2 linked regions of the Cytobacillus luteolus genome follow. The protein of the gene in region 1 interacts with the protein of each later gene in a pairwise test. Links are inferred from orthologs where the notes say so. Each region holds a gene or a part of one and is shown on either strand. Other genes may lie near its edges.

Evidence for each region.
Region 2: the proteins of ezrA (region 1) and ftsA interact in binary tests that used the Bacillus subtilis proteins (3 or more experiments, as listed by UniProt). The link is inferred for Cytobacillus luteolus from one-to-one orthologs.

The regions. Positions count from the first base shown.
Region 1 is NZ_JAGGKM010000004.1:357,588-367,457, reverse strand. What follows is about bases 6,452-9,369. They hold ezrA (septation ring formation regulator EzrA), read left to right. Parts: upstream 6,452-7,016; coding sequence 7,017-8,723; downstream 8,724-9,369. Other genes in these bases: brnQ (branched-chain amino acid transport system II carrier protein), read right to left, coding at 8,769-9,369; refZ (forespore capture DNA-binding protein RefZ), read left to right, coding at 6,452-6,624. Outside these bases: tyrS (tyrosine--tRNA ligase), read left to right, coding at 1-955; rpsD (30S ribosomal protein S4), read right to left, coding at 1,053-1,655; J2Z26_RS13840 (sensor domain-containing diguanylate cyclase), read left to right, coding at 2,051-3,892; megL (methionine gamma-lyase), read left to right, coding at 4,085-5,281; J2Z26_RS13830 (GAF domain-containing protein), read right to left, coding at 5,339-5,827; more of refZ, read left to right, coding at 5,971-6,451; more of brnQ, read right to left, coding at 9,370-9,870. UniProt on the Bacillus subtilis protein: Negative regulator of FtsZ ring formation; modulates the frequency and position of FtsZ ring formation. Inhibits FtsZ ring formation at polar sites. Interacts either with FtsZ or with one of its binding partners to promote depolymerization.
Region 2 is NZ_JAGGKM010000002.1:420,715-430,336, forward strand. The notes cover bases 1,226-4,169. They hold ftsA (cell division protein FtsA), read right to left. Parts: upstream 3,369-4,169; coding sequence 2,082-3,368; downstream 1,226-2,081. Other genes in these bases: ftsZ (cell division protein FtsZ), read right to left, coding at 1,226-2,040; J2Z26_RS06930 (small basic family protein), read right to left, coding at 3,503-3,865; J2Z26_RS06935 (DUF881 domain-containing protein), read right to left, coding at 3,868-4,169. In the rest of the region: sigma-E processing peptidase SpoIIGA, read right to left, coding at 1-648; more of ftsZ, read right to left, coding at 898-1,225; more of J2Z26_RS06935, read right to left, coding at 4,170-4,581; J2Z26_RS06940 (DUF881 domain-containing protein), read right to left, coding at 4,608-5,330; J2Z26_RS06945 (cell division protein FtsQ/DivIB), read right to left, coding at 5,305-6,084; murB (UDP-N-acetylmuramate dehydrogenase), read right to left, coding at 6,233-7,141; murG (undecaprenyldiphospho-muramoylpentapeptide beta-N-acetylglucosaminyltransferase), read right to left, coding at 7,263-8,360; spoVE (stage V sporulation protein E), read right to left, coding at 8,508-9,608. UniProt on the Bacillus subtilis protein: Cell division protein that is required for the assembly of the Z ring. May serve as a membrane anchor for the Z ring. Binds and hydrolyzes ATP. Also involved in sporulation.

The sequences.
Region 1 (9,870 bases):
TAAGGCCCAGCTTTCTCGATTTTTAGATTTTGAAGCAGTAGAAAATCCAGCGAGTATTGCAAATAACTATGACTGGATAGGTAACTTAGATGTAATCACTTTTCTAAGAGATGTTGGTAAAAATTTCGGATTAAATTATATGCTTGCAAAAGATTCAGTTAAAACAAGAATTGAAGAGGGAATTTCTTACACAGAGTTTACTTATATGATCTTGCAATCTTATGATTTCTTAAAATTATATGAAACACAAAACTGTAGAATGCAAATAGGTGGAAGTGATCAGTGGGGGAATATTACAGCTGGACTAGAGTTAATTAGAAAGTCTACGGAAAATGCAAAGGCCTTTGGATTAACGATTCCTCTTGTAACTAAATCAGATGGTACGAAGTTTGGCAAAACAGAATCAGGAACAATCTGGTTAGACCGTGAGAAGACATCATCGTACGAATTTTATCAATTTTGGATTAACACGGATGACAGAGATGTGGTAAGTTATTTAAAATACTTCACTTTCCTAAGCCAAGAAGAAATTGAACATCTAGAAAATGAAACAACAAATGCTCCTGAGAAGCGAACAGCTCAAAAGGCACTTGCTGAGGAGTTGACAAAACTTGTACATGGAGATGAGGCATTAGTTCAGGCTGTTAAAATTTCAGAGGCACTATTCAGTGGAAGCATTGGGAGCTTGACTGCTGATGAGATTAAACAGGGTTTTAAAGATGTTCCATCATATGAACTAAAAGGTGAAGCAGAAGTAGGTCTAATTGACTTATTAGTCGACAGCAAAATCTCTCCATCGAAACGTCAGGCGCGTGAAGATGTTCAAAATGGGGCTATCTATATAAATGGTGAGCGTATTCAAGAAGTAAATTATGTCTTAACTAAAGAAGATCGTATCGAAGGACAATTTACTGTAATTCGTAGAGGTAAGAAAAAATACTATTTAATTAAATAAATTCATCAAAAAAGGAGCGTGTCTACACACGCTCCTTTTTAATACTATCCTTTTTAGAAATAAAAAAGGACGGGAAGAACCCATCCTTTTTTCATTATTAACGTGAGTAGAACTCAACGATAAGTGCTTCGTTAATTTCAGCTGGTAACTCAGAACGCTCAGGTAAACGAGAGTAAGTTCCTTCTAATTTATCAGCATCAAATGTTAAATAATCAGGTACGAAGTTATTTACTTCGATTGCCTCTTTAATAATGTCTAAGTTACGTGATTTTTCACGAACAGAGATTGTTTGACCAGGTCTTACACGGTATGAAGGAATATCTACACGACTTCCATCAACTAAAATGTGACCATGGTTAACTAATTGACGAGATTGACGGCGAGTACGAGCAAGACCTAAACGGTAAACAAGGTTATCTAAACGTGACTCAAGAAGAACCATGAAGTTTTCACCGTGGATACCAGACATTTTACCTGCAGTTGTAAAAAGGTTACGGAATTGACGCTCATTTACTCCATACATATGACGAAGCTTTTGCTTCTCTTGTAATTGTAAACCGTACTCAGAAAGTTTTTTACGTTGATTTGGACCATGTTGTCCTGGAGCGAAAGGACGCTTTTCTAATTCTTTACCTGTTCCGCTTAAAGAAATACCAAGACGACGTGATAATTTCCAACTTGGACCTGTATAACGAGCCATTGATGACTCCTCCTTCAATTGTTTTTATTTTGTATAAAATAAAAACCAGACGTGACTTCTTACAGTATGGACATTTTATTTTCATGTATCCTCGCCCTAGCAGCAGAGAGTTACAAGATACACCTCAAAAGTTTGTGAGGAATAAAATGAAACATAAAGCCAATCACATAGGCTGCAATATTTTACACAACGATTAGTATATGATTTTGAAGCATAAAAGTCAAGTGATTTTCTATTAACTCCTATGAACAAGGAAATAAAATGATAGAACCATAAAATGAAAATCATAGAAAAAAGACATTTATATTACAAAATAAACTATAATAGAGAAATATTTTATAAAAAAGATTATAATATAATTGTCAAATTATTGTCAGGAAAATGTAGGTGATACGATGGAATACCAAGATCCTCAGCTACTGGCTTCATTAAAAAGTCATTTCTTTGATTTTTTAGTGCAAGAAGATGAGCAACAATCAATAGATCAATTATTAATTTTAATGAATGAAAAGCTAAATCTAGAAGAGGTGACTCTCTTTATTTATAACGAATGGAAGCAATACTATTTTCCAAAGGCCTCTAGCAATATGTCCATTAACAATAATTTAGGCAGTTATTTTCTATCAGATAAAATCGTAAATGAAATGATGGAAGAGCAGGAAAATGTTGACGATAAAAGGACTATTTATACGTTCATTTCAAAGATATATAGAAATAACAAAGCAATTGGACTATTTGAGTTTAAATATAGACAATTATCCATAAATAAATCGTTGTTAATAGAAGTGGCTAATGAAGGCTTCAAATTGATTGAAAAGTTACTAGAGTTTTCAAAGATATTTGAAGAAGGAAAAAGGTATGAACAATTATTTAATGTAACAGCTAAATTTCATTCGACGATGGACATGGATGAAGTATTAGGAGAGATTATTGATACCTTACGTAATGTATATCCTTCGTTCACATACTATTTATTACTTTCTCATGACAATCATAATAACAATGGGTTGCCAATTAAAGAGTTCCAATATGATAATGATGATAATCCTGCGGCAATGCAAGCCTATGTAACAGGAGAAGTACAGTTTGAGGACTTAGTAAAAGAGAAGAGATCTATACTATATGCGCCCCTGAAAGGTAAGCAGGGTGTGTATGGAGTACTACAAGTAATTGCGCCAAATACTGTTATTTTTCCGCATAGTGAGGTCAGGTTTATTGAATTGCTTGCGAACACAGCGGGGAGTGCGCTTGAAAATGCTCAACTATATCAACAATCAAAAAGACTAGTTGCTGATCTTCAACTAATAAACGAGACATCACATCGATTGAATTCTAACTTAAGATTAACAGACACGATGAACTTTATGTCAGATCAAATTCTACAGTCTTTTGGATCACAAGAGGTAGGATTTATTATATTAGAAAACGATCGATTTAAATTGCTACCAGGAAGTACACCTTTTTTTGAAAGTGAGCAAAGTGAGCTTTATCTAAAGTATGTGGATGAAAAAATTAAAGACGAAAAGGATACATTATTTATTGGGGATATATCTACTGAACCTCTCTTAAATGGGTTAAGATTTCGTTCTTTAATGGCAGTCCCAATGGCTCAAAGTGGACTTATTAAAGGTGTTGCCATTGTTATGCACGAGAAACCTTACTATTTCTCATTTGAAACCTTTAAACTGCTTCAATCATTAATTCATCACTCAACTCTAGCATTCTCAAACTCAATGTTAAGAGAAGAATTAGAAAACCTAGTTATAACAGATCATTTAACGAAATTATACTCACGTAGCTACCTTGATAGCATGATTACAAAATCTATGGCAACCGATGCTTTTGGGACTTTTGTGCTAATAGATTTGGATAATTTCAAATGTATTAATGATATATATGGTCACCAGATAGGTGATGAAATCTTAATACAGGTTGCTAGAATTTTAAAGGATAATATTCGAGATAATGATATTGGTGCAAGATGGGGTGGAGAAGAACTTGCTATTTATTTACCAAAGGTTGATCTGGCAGCAGGTACAGCAATAGCAAAGAGAATTGTTGAAAAAGTAGGCAACCATACCTCTCCTAAAGTGACAATTTCCTGTGGATTATCCCATTGGAATCAAAGTTATCAGGATAATGCATTCAAATTATTTAAAAGGGCAGACAAGGCTTTATATATGGCAAAAGAAAATGGAAAGAACCAAGTGGTCGTTCAAGAAGAAAGCATAGTGTAAAACTAGTAAGAAATTACAGGCGTTCAGGAGGTGCTACCTCTTGAATGCTTTTTTTATCTGTACTGAATTGAGAAAAGCGGTAGTAGCAACACAGATACACATTCCTTTTTATATAAAAAGAAAACGCTTTCAATACAGGCTGTTTTATCATATCCTATTAATAGGAGTTTAAAATTAGGGGGATGGATTTGGATGGCTAATGAAGAGAAAAAAATAGAAACAACTGTTATCCACGGAGGGTACGATTCTAAAAACCATAATGGAAGTCTGACGCCGCCTTTATTTCAGACGTCAACATTTACTTTTGAAACAGCAGAGCAAGGAGAAAGACGGTTTGCTGGGGCAGAGGATGGGTTTATCTATTCTAGATTAGGAAATCCGACTGTTAGAACACTCGAAGAAAGAATCGCTCTGATTGAGGGTGCCGAGGCAGGACTTGCTTTTGGTTCTGGAATGGCTGCTGTTTCAGCAGTTCTACTGGCTCTAACCAAATCCGGTGATCATATTCTATGTTCTAAAGGAGTTTATGGATGTACCTTTGGGTTACTTGAATTGATGAATGAAAAATATAATATCACGCACAGCTTTAGCAATATGGATTCTGAACAAGCAATTGAAGATGCAATATCCTTTGATACAAAAGTTATTTATGTGGAAACACCTATAAACCCTACAATGGCACTTATTGATCTAGAATTGGTTGTGAAGGTAGCGAGAAAATACAATGTCCCAGTAGTCGTAGATAATACATTTTCTTCTCCTTATCTACAACAACCTATTAAATTAGGCTGTGACATTGTAATCCACAGTGCGACCAAGTATATTGGTGGTCATGGAGATGTGATCGCTGGTTTAGTTGTTGGGAAAGCGGAATTCATCAATAATGTTGCCATGACGACAAAAAAGGATATAGGTGGAATTATTTCACCATTTGATGCATGGCTATTACTTCGTGGATTAAAAACTTTACCTGTTCGAATGGACCGTCATTGTTCTAATGCAGCCAAGATTGCTGAGCTACTTAAACAACATGAAGGAATTGAGGAGTTATACTATCCAGGAGATCCTAATAACCCTCAATATGAAATTATGAAAAAACAAATGAAACAGGCTGGTGGGCTAATATCATTTACGATAAATGGTGGAAAAGAAGAGGCGCAAAGAGTACTGAATGAATTGAAATTGATAAAAATTGCAGTAAGTTTAGGTGATGCTGAGACCTTAATTCAACACCCAGCCACAATGACTCATGCTGTCGTTCCTGAAGAAGAGCGAAAGAAGATGGGAATCACTGATAACATGATACGTCTATCTGTAGGCTTAGAAGCATGGGAAGATATTTGGAGTGACTTAAAGCAGGCATTAGACGTCTTGGTTTTAAAGAAATAGTGTATTTAACCAAAAGAACCTCTCCTAGCTAGGAGGGGTTCTTACTTTAACAAAGACTTAAACTTCCTTTATATAACTTACTAAAACTTCCACAAATTTCTCTAAGAATTCTTGGTCAATTTCATCAAATCGATCTTTTATTGGGCTATCAATATCAAGCACGCCTATTACTTTGTCATTTTTTATCATAGGAACAACAATTTCAGAGGCAGATGCAGCATCACAAGCAATGTGGCCGGGGAATAAATGAACATCGGCTACTCTTAAAGTTTCTTTGTTTTGGGCAGAGGTACCGCAAACTCCTTTTCCAAACGGAATTCGAACACAAGCAGGAAGTCCTTGGAACGGGCCGAGTACAAGCTGTTCACCTTCAGTAATGTAAAAGCCAACCCAATTTATATTTTCAAGAAACTGATTCAATAGAGCTGAAGCGTTAGCTAGATTTGCAATGGTATTTGTTTCATCCTCAATTAAAGCAGTTAATTGTTTTATGACAAACTGATAATTTTCTTCCTTAGTTCCTTTATACATTTCGACGTTAAACATGATAATCCTCCATTCTAATGTAAGAAATTACATTTATAATAGCAGAAAAAGTAGATTTCCGCATAACTTTGTCGAGCGAAAGTTAAAGGAGTTAAATATATATTCTAGAAGGTTTATATAGGGAGTAATGATATGGAGGGATTATGTTGAAAACAGAAACAAAGAAGAAGGTAATTGATGCGGCAGTTTATTATTTCAATACCAAGGGGTTTGATGGCACTTCGGTTAGAGAAATAGCGAATAAGGCGAACGTTAATGTAGCCAACATATCCTATTACTTCGAAAATAAGAATGGTTTGCTTGAGTATTTGATATCAAATTTCTTTGAAGGATACCTTAAAGTGATCGAATCTAGGTTTGATGAGTTAGATAAAAGATCTGCTAAAGAGTGCTTACTACTCGTTGTAAAAGATATACTACTCTATCAAAAAAGCAATAGACACCTTACTCGATTTGTCTTACGAGAGTTAACATTAGATACACTATTAATTAGAGAAATAATGACTACCTATCTGGCGAAGGAAAGATATTATTTAAAAACGATTTTTGAGATTGGTATGAAACAAAAAGAATTTAAGAAACTGGCTATCCCTTTTATTATTATCCAATTAAAAGGTATGCTAAGTATGCCGTACCTCCATCCTCAATACTTGGCAGAGGTACTTCATGTAATGCCGAATGAAGAATATTTTACAGAGCAGTACTATAAGGAAATTGAGCGTTGGGTTAATGCTGCTGTCTCAGAGCCCTTTGAAAAAACAGTAAAAACAAATAATCAAATCGCGCTTTCTATATAATATTTAGTGCCTGTAATTGAAATCAACAGGTTAGTGTATATAGCTTTATCAATCCTTATCCACTGGAGTGTTTTTAACCAGTGGATAAGGATTTTTTTGTTGAAAATCTATTAAATGTTTTAATTTAAATCTTTTATAGGAAAAATTAATGATTTTCTGTAAAAAATTTTAAAATTTTGGTCAAAAATTGTCGTTTACATGGTATCATAAAAACATTGAAAATACACCAATATTTAGTATGTATCTATAAATATCGTAATCAATTAGATGAGTTATTGGCGGAATTTGTCGAATGGGAAAAAATCGACTGAAAATAAATAGATATGGGTTCATGCCTTCTAACTAATGATCTTTTATAAAACTAGATTTAATAGAAAGTAAGGGGGCTAGTTATGGAAATCATAATAGGCATTATAATTGTTGTTGCACTTATTTTAATTTTAGGAATTTATTTTAGGAAAAAAATTTATAAAGAAGTTGATCGTTTAGAAGCGTGGAAGATAGATGTAATGAATCGTCCTGTCACAGACGAGATATCAAAAGTAAAAGAACTAAATATGACAGGTCAAACAGAAGAGCTCTTTGAAAGATGGAGAAGACAGTGGGATGAAATTGTTACGTTGAATCTGCCCAATATTGAAGAGTACCTATTTGATGCCGAAGAATTAGCTGATAAATATCGCTTTAGTAAGTCCAAAGCAGTTCTTCAAAAAATTGAAAATACCTTACAGCAAACAGAAGAAACTATCGCTAAAATTCTTGAAGAACTTAAAGACCTAATAGGTAGTGAAGAAAAAAATAGAGTGGAAATTGGAGAGTTAAAGTCTACTTACCGAAATGTTAAAAAGTCCTTGCTTGCTCATCATCTCTCCTTTGGAAAGGCAGAGGTAGCTTTAGAAAAGAAATTAGAAGAAGTTAATGAAAAGTTTTCAACCTTCGAGGAAGCAACCACTCAGGGTAATTACTTAGAAGCTAGAGAAATTGTACTTTTCATTAAAGATAGTCTCTCGATCATGAAGGAATACATTTCGGAAATACCAGAATTATTATCTGAATATCAATCTTATATCCCATCTCAATTAGATGATTTGATTGATGGATACAAAGAAATGCAAAATAATGGCTTTATGCTGGATCATCTCCAAGTTGAAAATGAAGTTGAGTTTTTACGAAATAAAGTAGTGGAAAATCTCAACCGTATTGAAAAACTAGAGATTAAAGAAGCAAAAGAAGCGATTATTGAAATAAAAGATTCACTTGAAGGTCTATATGACCTATTAGAAAAAGAGGTCACTGCGAATCATTATGTTCAACAGGAAGTAAGTAAAATAGAACAAGTACTTCATTCTTTACATGAGGAAAGTAAATCTTCAGGGGATGAAACCGAACTTGTACAACAGAGTTACAGACTGACTGAGGAAGAGATACAAACACATAAAGCGATTGTAAAGCAGATAAAACAGCTTTTAAAACAATTTTTATCAATCCAATCGAAATTAAATGAGGATCATATTGCTTATTCGTTAATTCAAGATGAACTTGAGGATGTTCATGCTCAAATTGAATCAGTGAAGGAGCAGCATATTAAATATTGTGAGTCATTACAAACACTACGAAAAGATGAATTATATGCTCGTGATCAGCTGAGTGAAATGAGAAAAGCATTAACAGAATCAAAACGATTATTATCGAAGAGTAATGTGCCAGGTTTACCCCAAGGTTATAAAGAGCTTCTTATTGATGCAAAGGAGAGCTTAGAGGCAGTTGTTATAAAGCTTGAAGAAAAACCTTTAAATATGAAAGTAGTTAACCAAACTCTAAAAGAGGCTCAGGACATTGTAGCAAATACTACGACTATGACAGAGGATTTAATTGAACAGGTTTATCTGGTGGAACAGGTCATTCAATATGGAAACCGCTATAGAAGTAGCTATCGTTCAATCTCTGAAGCTTTGCTAGAAGCAGAAAAGTCTTTCCGCAACTATGAATATGAAACAGCCTTAGAGCAGGCTGCTAGTGCAATAGAAGAGATTGAGCCAGGTGCACTTAAAAGAATCCAAAGCATTTTAGATGATAGAGAACTAATACAACATATCTAAATAATAAGGCCCTTATGATTTTTTCATAAGGGCCTTAATGTATACTTATTTTCTCATAGAGAGTATATAACCGAGTATTGCTCCAATAATTGCTGGAACCACCCAACCGATACCTTGCTCATATAAAGGTAAAAATTCTTTGAAAAATTGTAAGAGTAAAGGAAACTCAATTCCAGCACTATTAAGACCATCAAATATACTAATAAGACCTGTGGCTAAGAGTGCTAAGGAATATATCATACTTTTCTCTCCGATAAGTGGGTGTGCAAAAGAAAGTAGGATGAGTACAATTGCTAAAGGATAGATAATGATCAAGATTGGCACGGAAAATGCAATAAGTTGCGTTAGTCCAATATTAGCTACACCTAAACTAAAAATTGTTAGAAGTGCAACAAATGACTTGTACGAAATCTTGTTTGTAAGTGTTGTTAAATATTTTGCACATGCTGATACTAATCCTACAGCTGTGGTTAAACAAGCAAAAGTAATTGCGATACTGAGTATACTAGTCCCAACTGAACCTAATAAGTAACTTGCGGACGTGGATAGTATAATACCTCCGTTCTCTGCATAGCCAATTGCCTCTACACTTGTTGCCCCAAGATAGGCCAACGAAACATATACGATAGCAAGTCCACTTGCTGCAATGAGACCAGCAATTGTACATGTTTTCAATAATGATATTCTATTGGTGACTCCTTTTTCCATTACCGAATGAATAATCACAATACCAAAGACTAATGCTGCAATCGTATCCATTGTCAGATAGCCCTCGATAAACCCTGTAAAGAAGGGAGAGTGTACGTAGCTTTCTGCAGGGGTTTGCAGAGAACCCATCGGTGAAAGAAGGGCTTTCCCAACTAAGAAAGCAATAACAACTAGTAATACTGGCGTTAAGTACTTTCCAATTCTGTCCACTAGCTTAGAAGGGTTTAGAGATAATAGGTAGGTTATTAGAAAGAAAATCATTGTATAGACCATTAAACTAATATTGCCATTTAGCTCAGCTGCAAGAAAAGGAACAACCCCAATTTCGTAAGCAGTTGTAGCTGTACGAGGAATTCCGAAAAATGGACCTATTGCCATATAAAGTGTTAGCGTAAAAATGAATCCGAATAATGGATTAACCCTATTTGCAATTAACTGA
Region 2 (9,622 bases), on another replicon or contig:
TTGTCGAATAATTGACTCAGGAAAAAAATGAACTGTTTTAGTTGTATCAACAATTAGTACTGGACTTTTTGTTATCGGATCATATAACTGATTACCACTATCTATTAATCCCTTTACCCGAAGTTCAAGAGACTCTATAGATATGACCACTTCAGCAATCTGATCAAATTGTATCTTTTTCATTTCAAAATCACTAATTTGTTTTCTGGTAAAATACCATAACACAGGAAATCCAACCAATACGAAAGCCCAACTAATAGGATTGCCAAAACCTGTTGTATTTGTCATTAGTACGCCATCCAATACCTTTACTTCATATTCCAAGAAATTATGAACACCAATCATTCCACCACCAACTACAAAGGTAGCAAAATAAAAGGTTAATAGATTTTGAATAAAATATCGGAAACGTTTAAATCCAAAGGCACTACCAATTATTAAAAATGAAAAAATTAGTTTTATAATTGGATGTGATGCATACATTGACAAAGGAGATACCATTAAAATAACAATTAAAGACCCAATAAATGCCCCTAATACCATTCTCCATATTAAAATTTTTCGCTTTAAAATGAATGCTGTCAGTAAGAGTAACAACCCATCAAATAGAAAGTTCAGCAACCAAATAACATCAAGGTAGATGTTCAATCCCGTTCTCCTTTCAAGAGTGCCCTTATTCGATTTACTACCTATTATTAATAGTATATAGTACATTCTCTATTGAAGTCTGTCACTTGCTGACGATTATAGAGGAGAAATTTTGATAGATTTTTACGAATATTGTAAAACAATGTATTCTAGATGTTTTTTTAGAATAGCTTTCCATATATAGATTCTCTAAAAACCTTTCACACAATAGAAAAAGAATCTTCCCAATTGGAAAGACTCTTTCAAATATTATCTGCGACGATTACGATTTCTTAAGAATGCCGGAATATCTAGAGCTTCGTCATTCTGAGAGCTTTCTTTAGTAGGACGGGATTGATATTCGTTCGAAGAATCATCTCGTTTTGTTTCTCTCGTTGTAGTTGAAGCTTGTTTTGTAGTGTTAATGGCTGGTCTTACAGGTTTAGAGGAAGTAGTATCAATATCATTAAAGCCAGTTGCAATGACTGTAACTAATATTTCATCCTTTAAATTTTCATTGATAACTGATCCGAAAATCATATTTACTTCTTCGTCTGATGCAGAGGCAACTATGTCTGCAGCCTCTTGAACCTCATACAAGCTCAAGTTAGTACCACCAGTGATGTTCATTAGTACACCTTGTGCACCATCAATAGAAGTTTCTAATAAAGGACTTGAAATAGCTCGTTTAGCTGCTTCAGCTGCACGATTTTCACCAGTTGACATTCCAATACCCATTAATGCTGAACCTTTGTTCGACATTATAGTTTTAACATCAGCGAAGTCTAGATTAATTAACCCTGGTACAGCGATTAAGTCAGATATACCTTGTACACCTTGACGAAGTACATTATCAGCTTCTCTGAACGCCTCAAGCATCGGAGTATTTTTATCAACGATTTCTAAAAGGCGGTCGTTTGGAATAACGATTAAGGTATCTACGCCCTCTTTCATTGCTGCAATCCCACCTGCAGCTTGCCCTGCTCTTTTTCTACCTTCAAAAGTGAAAGGACGAGTAACAACACCAACAGTTAAGGCACCAAGGTCACGCGCAATAGAAGCTATAACCGGAGCTGCACCAGTACCAGTTCCGCCACCCATACCTGCCGTAACGAAAACCATGTCTGCACCTTTTAATACTTCTTCGATTTGTTCTCTGCTTTCTTCTGCTGCCTTCTTACCAACTTCAGGATTTGCACCTGCACCTAAACCACGAGTAAGCTTACCACCAATTTGCATTTTGATATCAGCTTTTGATAAGTTTAATGCTTGCGCATCTGTGTTAACAGCAATAAAGTCCACACCTTGTACACCATGTTCGATCATTCGGTTTACAGCGTTATTTCCACCGCCACCTACACCAATAACTTTAATCGTTGCTAATTGGTCAAGATTTGTATCTAACTCCAACATCTAAGATCCTCCTAATTCATCGAAAGAGCTTTTCGATACTTCTACTCAAAGAAGTAACCGAAAAATCTTTTAACTTTTTTTCCAATATTTTGATCATCGTTTGTGTTTGGCTTGTTTTTTACTGGTTGTTGTTTTGTGTTTCTCTTTTCTGATTCTTGTGAAATCATAGAACCAATTCGCTTACCTTGAATTTTTGAGTGCTCATATGCAAACTGAATTAGGCCTACACCAGTTGAGAATTGTGGCTCACGAACTCCAATGTAATCTGGTTTTGCAATTCTAACATTACTCTGCAGTACTACTTGGGCTAGTTCTAAAACCCCAGGTTGATTAACAACTCCACCGGTTAGAACAAATCCTCCTGGAAGATCTCTAACATTTAATTTCCTTAATTCATTAATTACTAAGTCTAGAATTTCTTCTAATCTTGCTTCAATTATATCTGATATTTCTAATTGGTTAAACTGCTGGTGCTGATCACTACCAATAATCGGTACACTAAATACTTCTTCTTCAGATGCGTCATCATAGAAGGCATGTCCATGTTTTATTTTTATTTTTTCAGCATCTTCAGTAGATGTTCGTAAACCAATTGAGATATCCTTTGTGATATGATCTCCGCCAACAGGAATAACGTTTGAAGATTGTAAGAAACCATCTCTGAAAATAGAAACTGTGGTTGAGCCACCACCAATATCTATTAATGCCACTCCTAGATTCTTTTCATCTTCTGAGAGAGTAATAGAACCTGCAGCTAGAGGCTGTAGGCAAATGGCTGCAATTGTAAGTCCTGCTCGTTCAACACAGCGCAATAAATTATGTAATATCGTTCTTGAAGTGGTGATAATCGTCCCTTGCATTTCAAGACGTACACCAAGCATCCCACGAGGATCACTAATTTCATCATATCCGTCAACAATAAACTGTTTTGGTATAACATCAATGATTTCACGTTCTGGTGGAATCGAAACAAATTGAGCTGCCTCAATAACCCTCATTACATCCTCATTGCTTATTTCACGATTTTCGCGACTTTCACTTGAAACGGCTATAACACCATGACACTCTTTCAATTGTACGTTATTTGCGGGCACACTAACAACAACTTGTTTTATTGGCATACCAACCATTCTTTCAGCTTGTTCAACAGCCTTCTTAATTGAATGAACGGTTTCATCTATATCTACAATTGAACCTTTTTTAAGTCCTTCAGATTTCACATTTCCTACACCAATTATGTTTAAGGAATCATGGCTCATTTCACCAATGATTACTTTAACACTGGATGTACCGATGTCAAGACTTACGTAAATTTCATTGCTGTTCATTCTTTGGCACCTCCTTTTACAATTAAAGCATCTCTCATTCGAGCGTATTTGAAGAATAACAGCTATTTTTTTTATAAAAATAAGTTACATAAAACAAATATTCAACAAATACAGTATTTTCCCTTTTAAAAAATTCAATTTTTTTCAATTTTATCTCTGGAAATACTCCACTTAGCAATTAATATCCTTCTAATAACAGCGATATTTTGAAATAGTCTAACTCCAAATGCAAAAACCGCTACTAAATACAAGTCTACACCAAGATGAACACCTAGAAAAGCTAAACTTGCAGCTAATAAAATATTAAAGAAAAAACCAGAAACAAAAACAGCTTGGTCATAAATATTTTGCAAATGAGCACGAATTCCTCCAAAGAGAGTATCAAGTGCAGCAAGAACAGCAATCGATAAATAGTTGGAATATTCATCTGGCACTTTAAATTCTGATGATAATCCTAGTAATATACCTATTAGTAATCCTATAATAGGGAGCCACATGTTTAACTTCCACCTTTTCCACTTGTAACTGGTTCTAAATGTTTAATACGAATCACATCATCATAAGCCGGAATAGTCAGTTCACTTATTGCGTCTGAGACTGATAAAATAAGGTTATCTGAGAAGAAATCTTGAATCGAGTTTGAAACTTTCATTCGATTTGATAGCTTCTCCGCATCATCGGTTATAACTCTTATTTCTATTGGAAGAGAACGGATAGGATACGTATCGATTTTAGTATACTGCTGTATTTCACGAATAACAGTTGTATTAATAATCCTATGGCCGTCTATTGAAATTTCTTCAGCGTTATAGGAGTTTAATTCGTTTATTAATCTTCTTAATAGTTCCGGAGAAACGTAACTCACAGGTTCACCTACGGTGTTAAATGAAGGCTCGACCGTTAATATTATACCTGGTCCAGTGACTTCAGTAAGTCCCGCTTTTTCCCGTAATTCGTCTAATGTCTCCCTAAGGATGTTTTCTTTACTATCGTCCTTTTCTGTTTCGTACTTCACAATTTTCTCTTCATATTTATATATTTCAGATAAGAGCTCCGAATGCAGTTCTTGTTGCCTTTTTAAATCCTCCCGAAGTTCCCAGGTATCACGTGTATCTCTTACAACCGGTTCTTTAATGGTTTGGAATTGGACGGCTAACATGACACCGACTACGACTGTAACAATAGTAAAACTAATACTCGATTTTTTGTCCAACGTTCCCACCAACTTCTTTTTACATATTATTCATTTGTTTGTAATAATGGCTCCATAACAATCTCTGACTTTTTTTCTACTTTAATTACAATGTTATCCTGAAGTAATTGATCAATTACACCACCATTAATATTCAAGGCAGGAATTAAAACATCAGGATTCCCTATCCCAGCAATGACGAAAGGAGCAGGATAAGGGTTACCATCGACGGTTACTACTGGTCCATTACAGTAAATATAGGAGTCATGTGAAAGCCTTTTTCCATTAATAGATACTGCTTGTGCGCCAGAAATATATAATTCATTTATTACTTTAAATAGATGGCTCTCATGAACAATATAATTATTTACATCCTCACCAGTTGGTACATATGACGAATCTGATAGGGTAACCTGTATACCTTGTCCTTTTACCCTGACGTCTCCAACATACATACGAAGCTTTTCAACATCTTCAACAAGATTAAAATAAATTTTCTCTTGTTCGCCCTTAGCTAGTTCTTCCTCTATTTCACGGACTTTCTCTTGTTTTTCCACTAATTCCTTTTGAAGCTCACGATTTTTTTCCTCTTGTTCAATTAAATTATTTCGATATTCATATTCCTTAGTCCATTGCCGTTCAGTTGGTTTACCATTTCCGTTTGCAGCCTCTTGCTTAGTAAACTGATAAGAAAAAGAAATCATGAATCCTAATACTAGACATACAAACGAAAGAATGACATGTTTACCTCTCACTTTCACTCTCTTCATCTTCCTCTCGTTCATAAGCTTTAAAATAAGAAACTACCTCAAGATGAATAACCCCTTTTAAACTAGGGTCAAGCTCACTTATGATCGCCGGATAGGCTGACATTTTTTCAGCAAAGTTTCGTACAGTCGCACTCACTTCATACCCATCATTCATGAATAAAGTTATATGTAAAGGATCAGATGACTCAGGTGTATGGTGAATTTCAGATATAGAATTTGCAATACTAGGGTTTAGCTTGGTTAGTTCCTTAGCCATGTCCTGAATATCATCATTGTTTAACCAATTAATTAAAATGGGTGCATCAGAGGGAATTGTTGCTTCGGTTAGCGAATGAAGGACTTGTCCATTTTCTAATATAGGATAATATTGCTCCTCATTAGAAATATAGGCAACCCTTTTATATTCACTCACTTTTATAAGGACTTTATTTGGTAGCTTTTTCTCGACACTCACTGATTTAATCTCGGGATGGGTTTCAATTTGTTTACTTGTATTTTCTATATTAATTCTAAAGAAGCTTGTCTCTTTGGAAAGCTCACTTAACTTAATAATCTCCGTTTCTGAAACATTATAATATCCAGATATAAAGATTTTGGACACTTTGCTTAACGGAGATTGAATGTAAACGACACACATAACGAGCAGAAAGAAGATAGAAATGTACCATATTAGTCTTTTATTTGCTTTTTGTTTTCTCTTCTGTTTAAGTTTTGGGATCCTGTCTTCGATTGTTACAACTTTCCCTTTGGACATTTAACTTCACCCCACACTAAATTACAATATTCGAATAGAGAAAACGAGGAAAAAGTGAAACAAACGGCACCTAAAATGCCGTTTAACTTAAAAAAGCTCAATAATGAATAGTATATCATAAATGTAATTAATTAGGACATCCTATTATTTATTTTCTTCCTATAATTTCAACCTCTGTCTCCATTTTCACATCATGTTTTTCCTTAATGGTTTCTTTCACATGCTGTATTAAATCCAAAACGTCTTGTGCTTTCGCATTACCTGTATTTACAATGAAATTTGCATGCATATCCGAAATTTGCGCTCCGCCAATACTATGCCCTTTTAGGCCTGAATCCTCTATTAATTTTCCTGCGTAGTTTGGCAATGGATTTCGAAATATACTACCTGCACACGGGAAATTCCATGGTTGCGTTTCCTTTCGGTAATCCTTATTTTTCTTCATTTGATTAACAATTGCTTCACGGTCACCATTTTCTAATCTAAATACGGCTTCAATACAAATACCTGGTCGTTGCTTCTGTAGTATAGATGTACGGTATGAGAAAGTAAGCTCTTCATTTGTCAACCACTCCATCGTACCATCTGCAAATAAAATATGCGCTTTCACTAGAATTTTAGAGATATCTGAACCATGTGCCCCAGCATTCATATAGACCGCTCCTCCAACAGAACCAGGGATACCACTCGCAAATTCTAAGCCTGATAATCCTTTTTTGCTTATCATAGTTGATAATCTAACAACTGAAAAACCAGCACCAACAGTAACCGTTTCGCCCTCAATAGAAAGATGGTCAAGTCCATCTCCCAACTTTATTACAGCTCCTTCAATTCCTTTGTCAGAAACTAATAAATTTGACCCTCTCCCTATAGCTATCCATTTTATTTTATGCCTTTTGATAATTTCGATTGTGTTTTTTATACCTTGTATATCCTGTGGTTCTATAAAGATATCTGCCGGACCACCAATTTTCATTGTAGTGTGATTAGCTAATGGTTCATCTATCAACACTTTTCCGACATTTGCACTTATTAATTCTTGAACAATCGCTTCCACGATAGGTCTCCCCCTTTAGTAAAAACTTTAGTACTAAATACTGTGTTTGTATTTAAAGCAAACAAAGAAATTAGTAATAAGCTTTTTTATTAGTTTATGCAGGATGTTTACCTAAAGGTACTTAACTACTTTTTATAAGATGCTTAGTTTCAGCATATAGTCTTTGCGCCGCATCTCTAATACCCAATTCTTTAGACGCTATCTTCATTCTTTCCAATAATTGATGATCTAAAAGGATAGAATCTATATCAGATAATAGTATAGAGCCACTCATATCTGCCTCTAACCTTAAGATTGCTGCACCATTATCACTTAGTGCTCGTGCGTTCTTTTCTTGATGATTATTGGTAACATATGGGCTAGGAATAAGAATGCTTGGTAGACCTAATGCAGTTATTTCAGCCAGCGTAGTAGCACCCGCTCTTGCAACTATTAAATCTACACCTGCTAAAACCTCTGGCATATTATGAATAAACGGTTTAATCACAACATTATTAGGGCTTCCAACTTCCTTTACACGCTGTAACACTTTATCATAGTGTATTTCACCAGTTACATATACAACTTGATAATCCTTCTTACCAATCTCCGGCAACACCTCTAAAAACGCGTCATTAATCGGCCTTGCACCTCTGCTACCACCTACAATTAATACAGAGCGTTTATCATGACTTAAGTCAACAGATTCTCTTCCTTTAAATCCATCTCTTCCAACAACCTCAGATGCTCTTGGATTACCAGTCAAAACAACCTTCGGGCCATGAAAATAACTCCTAGCTTCTTCAAAGCAGATGGCTACCGTATCTACATAGCGTGAGAGAAACTTATTTGTTAAGCCAGGTACGCTGTTTTGTTCATGTATAATTGTTGGAATATGTAATTTTGCAGCTGCATATACAACTGGTCCACATACGTAACCACCAGTTCCTATGACTACATCCGGTTTAAATTCTTTTAAATACTTTTTACTATCTCTTACACCCTTAACAAATCTAAAAATTGTTTTAATATTATCTAATGATAGTTTACGTTTAAAGCCTGAAATGTCAATGGATTTAAAAGGAATATTCTCTCGTCTAACAATCTTATTTTCTAGGCCTACTTCGGTTCCAATATATAAAAATTCTACTGTAGAATCTATATTTTTAATTTCATTGATAAGTGCTATTGCCGGATAAATATGTCCGCCGGTTCCTCCGCCACTAATTGCTATTCTCATTGATGTAATTTACCTCCTAGATCGAGCTTATAAGCGCTAAGCTCTATATAACATTTGTAAAAATAGATAAACCCTGTTATAAAGAACAGGGTTTACACTAGCATTTCTATTATAGCATCGGTCAAGTTGTCTATAAAAGCATTTTAATTAATACCTTGCGTACCGGCTTATATTAAGTAATACACCTACAGCCATAAGCATTAGTGTTAAAGACGATCCACCATAACTTAAGAAAGGTAATGTTATACCAGTAACAGGCATTAACCCCGTGACTACTCCGATATTAATGATTACTTGGATGGCAATCATTCCAATAATTCCAATCCCTAAGAAGCTACCATATAAGTCAGGTGCACCTAATGCGATTCGAACCCCTCTCCATAAAAGAAGGCTGAATAACAGGATGACAAAAGAACCACCGATAAAACCAAGTTCCTCTGCAAGAATCGCAAAGATAAAATCCGTTTGTGGTTCAGGTAAGTAAAAGAACTTTTGCCTACTCTGACCTAGCCCTAATCCAAATAACCCACCCGGCCCGATAGCATAAAGTGACTGGATTATTTGAAAGCCACTTCCTAAAGGATCTTCCCAAGGGTTTAAAAAGGATGTAATACGTTTAATTCTGTATGGAGCAGAAAGGATGAGCGCTACAAATCCCGCAACCCCTAGTAAGCCTAAGCCTACAAAATGACTAATTCTTGCCCCTGCCACATAAATCATAACGATACAGGTACCTACCATAACAGTTCCTGTTCCTAAATCAGGCTGAAGCATAATCATTCCAAATGCTAAAAATACAAGTGAAAGTGACGGAACTAATCCCTGCTTAAATGAAGTAATCTTTTTTTGATTTTCCGATAAGTACTTGGCTAAAAAAGCAATCATAGCTAACTTCATAAATTCCGATGGTTGAACGGAAAATGCTCCAACGCCAATCCAACTCCGTGAACCATTTCTCTCCATTCCAATTCCCGGAATCAATACAGCTACTAATAGTACAAAACAAATAATAACGATTACCTTGGCCCACGTTCTCCATGTCCAATAATCTATATTCATAATAAAAAACATCGCTACAACACCAACACCAGCAAACAACAGTTGCCTTTTTGCAAAAAAGAAGGAATCATCAAATTTATAGGTCGCCCAAATTGCACTAGCACTATAAACCATGATTAAACCGACAGCTAGTAGGGATAATGTTATAACTATTAATATTATGTCAGGCGTGGATTTTTTGGTCGACAACGTAAACACCCCAA